One region of the Geobacillus sp. DSP4a genome, then DNA from elsewhere that is predicted to be linked to it. Evidence: riboswitches for the same ligand, from Rfam matches in the RefSeq annotation. Region 1 holds a riboswitch; the other holds the start of a gene.
What was found. Region 1 has a riboswitch for FMN ahead of ribD (bifunctional diaminohydroxyphosphoribosylaminopyrimidine deaminase/5-amino-6-(5-phosphoribosylamino)uracil reductase RibD). Riboswitches for the same ligand answer to the same signal wherever they lie in the genome.
Positions count from the first base shown of each region.

Region 2: another riboswitch for FMN. It lies ahead of ETC02_RS14155 (ECF transporter S component); the one in region 1 lies ahead of ribD (bifunctional diaminohydroxyphosphoribosylaminopyrimidine deaminase/5-amino-6-(5-phosphoribosylamino)uracil reductase RibD).

Region 1 covers NZ_SDLD01000014.1:28,399-30,784, reverse strand. Annotated here, with positions in the region: gene ETC02_RS06825 (CBO0543 family protein) at 1-71, opposite strand, end outside; gene ETC02_RS06820 (peptidylprolyl isomerase) at 275-715, shown strand; gene ETC02_RS18075 (hypothetical protein) at 702-830, shown strand; FMN riboswitch at 878-1,011, shown strand; gene ribD (bifunctional diaminohydroxyphosphoribosylaminopyrimidine deaminase/5-amino-6-(5-phosphoribosylamino)uracil reductase RibD) at 1,216-2,313, shown strand; gene ribE (riboflavin synthase) at 2,316-2,386, shown strand, end outside.
Region 2 covers NZ_SDLD01000047.1:14,240-16,625, reverse strand. Annotated here, with positions in the region: gene ETC02_RS14160 (sulfite oxidase-like oxidoreductase) at 1-588, shown strand, start outside; gene ETC02_RS14155 (ECF transporter S component) at 631-1,215, opposite strand; FMN riboswitch at 1,372-1,504, opposite strand; gene ETC02_RS14150 (threonine synthase) at 1,588-2,386, opposite strand, start outside.

The DNA of each region.
Region 1 (2,386 bases):
ATTTCAAGGCCTGAAAGCCGTTTGGGCATGAGGAGAAACGAAACAGAAAAGACGATTACCGTCACCGCCATCAACAACACCGTCGGACGCCCCCTTGCCAGTTTTGCTACGTCTATCATTCATCACTAGTGTACCCATTCCGATTCCATATAAATATATTTATTATATTAAAAAAACAATGAACAGTTCGACGAGGCGGCATTTTGGCTTTCTTTCCCTTTCGAATCATGATATGATAAAAGCGGTTGAAGCGCAAAAAAGGAGCTGAAGTACCATGGCGAAAAAAGGATATATTTTGATGGAAAACGGTGGGAAAATCGAATTTGAACTATTCCCGAACGAAGCGCCGGTGACGGTCGCTAATTTTGAGAAATTAGCTAATCAAGGGTTTTACAACGGCTTGACGTTCCACCGCGTCATCCCTGGATTTGTCAGCCAAGGAGGATGTCCACGCGGCAATGGAACGGGCGATGCCGGTTATACGATCCCGTGCGAGACGGACAACAATCCACACCGACATGTCACCGGCGCGATGTCCATGGCGCACCGCGGCCGCGACACCGGCAGCTGCCAGTTCTTTATCGTCCACGAGCCGCAGCCGCATTTGGACGGAGTGCATACGGTCTTTGGCCAAGTGACATCGGGCATGGACGTCGTGAAGACGATGAAAAACGGCGACGTGATGAAGGAAGTGAAAGTATTTGACGAACCGTAAGCAACGGACGGAAGACGAGGAGCGGACAAGCCGGAACAATTGGCTTTTGTTTTTCATTTTGCTGGGGATGAGCCTATTGTGGGGAGCGGCGTACTGGTTTTGGGTCGTACAATGATGATTTCCGGCCGCTCTTGTGGTATAATAAACCTAACAATATAGTGAAGCCTCCTTCGGGGCAGGGTGAAATTCCCGACCGGCGGTGATGAGGCGCTATGCCTCTCAGCCCGCGAGCCGTATCGGCACGATCCGGTGTGATTCCGGAGCCGACAGTATAGTCTGGATGGGAGAAGGATGGCGATGTGCGCACGGTTGTTTTCGGCCGGCCTGGACGGCCGGCGCCGGTTTGGTGTAGCGGCGGCCGCTTTGTGTCGGTCGGTATGACATAGTTAACGAACAAGTGTTCTCGTTTGTTTGGCTGCACATCATGGTTCATTCTCTCATCAACGAACCCCCGGGGAAGTTCCGGGGGTTTATTTTTTAGAAAAAAAGGGGGGAGTGTGGTGTATCGCGATGAACATTATATGCGGCTTGCGCTCGATGTCGCGAAAGCCGGAATCGGGCAAACGTCCCCCAATCCTGTCGTCGGTGCTGTTGTGGTCAATGGCGGAGCGGTCGTCGGGCTTGGCGCCCATTTAAAAGCGGGAGAGCCGCATGCGGAAGTGCATGCGATCCGCATGGCCGGCGAGAAGGCGCGCGGGGCAACGGTGTACGTGACGCTTGAGCCGTGCAGCCATTACGGCAAAACGCCTCCATGCGCGGATTTGCTCATTCAAGCCGGCGTCCGCCGCGTCGTCATCGCGACAACCGACCCGAATCCGCTCGTCGCCGGGAAAGGGATCGACAAGCTGCGACGGGCGGGCATTGAGGTCGATGTCGGGCTGCTGAAAGAAGAGGCGGATGAGCTCAACCGGGTGTTTTTTCACTATATCGCGGTAAAAACGCCGTTTGTGACGTTAAAATACGCGTGCAGCCTCGATGGGAAAATTGCGACGGCGACCGGGGAAAGCAAATGGATTACGTCCGAGGCGGCGCGCCAAGATGTGCACCGCCTTCGCGCCCAGCATGACGCCATTTTGGTCGGCGTCAACACCGTGTTGGCGGACAATCCGAAGTTGACGGTCCGCATCGGGGAGCAACGGAAAAATCCGCTCCGCATCATTTTGGATACAAACTTGCATACGCCGCTTGACGCCCATGTTGTCACCGACCGGGAGGCGGAAACGTGGATCATCACCGGGAGCGGCATCAGCTGGGAAAAGGCCGAGGCATACGAGCGCCTCGGGGTGCGCATCATCCCGATGGCGGCTGCGCACATTCATGTGCGCGACGTGCTCCGGCTGCTCGGTGAGCAGCGCATTACGTCGCTGTTTGTGGAAGGCGGCTCGCGCGTTCATGACAGCTTCCTCCGGGCAGGGGCGGTCAATGAAGTGGTCGCCTACATCGCCCCGAAGCTGATCGGCGGCCGCGAAGCGCCGACGCCGGTCGGCGGCCTCGGCTTCTCGCGCCTTGAAGAGGCGATGGAGCTTGACATCCGGCAGTTGGAGATGGTCGGCCCGGATATAAAAGTCGTTGCTGCGGTGAAAAGGAGGGGGGAGTAAGGATGTTTACCGGTATTATTGAAGAGGTCGGCACGGTTGAACAAATGAGGCAAACGGGCGACGCCATCGTGAT
Region 2 (2,386 bases), on a different contig from region 1:
TTCGAAACGGAAAAATGGCCGATTTTGCATGAAGGCGATGTGTACGAATTCGATGAAGCGGCGTGGAATTTCCGATTGTTCGGCGATGTGAAAGAGGAAGTGACGCTGTCGTATCAGGAAGTGATGCGGCTGCCGAAGACGATTTCGACCGTGGATATGCACTGCGTGACGACGTGGTCGAAATTTGATACGACGTTTGAAGGCATCGCTTTCCGCGAGTTTTTGCGCTTCGTCGATCTCGATCCCGACGTGAAATATGTGAAAATTTACGGCTACTTAAACGGCGACCGGTTCGGCTATTCGGCAAACTTGCCGCTTGACGCGCTGATGGGCGACGATGCCTTGTTTGTTTATCGATGGAAAGACAAGCATCACGACTGGCAGGACATCTCGCCGAAGCACGGCTATCCGCTCCGGTTCATCCCGCCGGCGACATTTTATTTATGGAAAGGGGCGAAATGGGCGTCCGGCATCCGCTTTATGAAAGAAGATGAGCCGGGCTATTGGGAGGAGCGCGGCTATTCGATGACCGCCAATCCGTTTAAAGAAGAACGGTTTGCCGAGTGGGTGCCGCGGATTCGCTTTTGACAAACGCAAAAAAGCGAGGGAAAAACCCTCGCTTTTTGTTCCTCAAGCGGCTTGGCGAGATGCCGCCTGTTTGTCAAGCCAAGAACGAAGACGCCAAAAGAGAAGCTGAAATACGATGGCCGCCATCGCTCCTTTGACGGCGTTAAACGGCAAAATCGCCGATACCACCAACGCCTTCGCTTCCGGTGCGCTCATCTGCGGAGCGCCGAGGAAAAGCGTATACGCCGGCAAAAAGACGTAGTAGTTGAGCACGCTCATGACGAGCGCCATCGTCACTGTTCCCGCCGCCAGCCCCAGCAGCAAGCCTTTTTTCGATGCGGCTTTCCGATAAATATAGGAAACCGGCAAAAGGAACGCCACCCCGGCAGTGAAGTTGGCGATCTGGCCGACCGGAACGCCGGTCGCGCTGCCGACGAACACGTAGTTCAGCACGTTTTTCAATAGTTCGACCGCCACGCCGGCGAGCGGGCCGTACAACAAGGCGGCGATGAGCGCCGGGATGTCGCTGAAGTCGACAAGCAAAAAGTTCGGAAACGGCGGCAGCGGAAAGTTGAGCATCATCAGCACATGCGCCATGGCGCCCAACACTCCGATGCCGACAAAGGCGCGGATGGAAATGCGTTTCATGCTTGTTCTCCTCCCCTTCTCGTGATTCATCCTCACAAGAAGAAGGCTGCCGCTGCGAGCGCCAACAAAAACTCCCTTAAACCGAACAAGGCTTAAGGGAGAAAAAGGGTGTGCGCAACTAGACGTTCGCATGCGCCAAAACGAACGCCGGCAAACCTTCATCTTCTCCCATCCAGACTATACTGTCGGCTCCGGACTTGCACCGGATCCTGCCTTGCGGCTCGCGGGCTGAGAGGCGAAGCGCCTCATCACCGCCGGTCGGGAATTTCACCCTGCCCCGAAGATGAATCGTTTTTCATTTTTGATTATTCTGATGAGTTTAGTATACAATCCTGTTTTCGATTTGTCTATGTTTTTTTGCTCACAGCTTGATTATTCCCGCATCGGAAGCGAATCTCCCGGTTCGAGCACCGGTGGGGCGACTTGAACCAAATCGGCGTATTTCAATCCCGTCCCCGTGTTGAGCACGACGACCGTCTCCCCGTCGCGAATCCAGCCGCTCTCGCGCAATTTTCGGGCCGCCGCAAACGCCGCCGCTCCTTCCGGGCAAACGAACGCTCCTTCGAGCTCCGCCACCGTCCGCTGCTCGGCCAAAATCGCTTCATCGCCAACGGCAACCGCGCAGCCGTCTGTCTCATATACCGCCTCAAGCACCAGGAAGTCGCCGAGCGCTTTCGGCACATTGATGCCAAACGCCACTGTATGAGCGTTCGGCCAAAACTCGGATTCGCGTTTTTTCTCCTGCCACGCCTTCACAATCGGCGCGCAATGCTCGGCCTGCACAGCAACAAGCCGCGGCATGCGGCCGTCCACCCAGCCGAGCGCCTGCAATTCTTTGATCGCCTTGTAAATGCCGATCAACCCAACGCCGCCCCCGGTCGGATACAAAATGACATCCGGAAGCCGCCATGAGAATTGTTCGGCGATCTCAAGCCCCATCGTTTTCTTTCCTTCAATCCGGTACGGTTCTTTCAACGTCGACGCATCGTACCATCCGTATTCGCGGATCGCTTTCGCCACAATTTGGCCCGCATCGCTGATCAAACCGTTGACTAAATACAATTCCGCTCCTGCGATGGCGCATTCTTTGCGCGTCAATTCCGGCGCGTCAACCGGCATGACGACCGTCGCGCGGATGCCCGCCCGAGCCGCATACAGCGACCACGCCGCA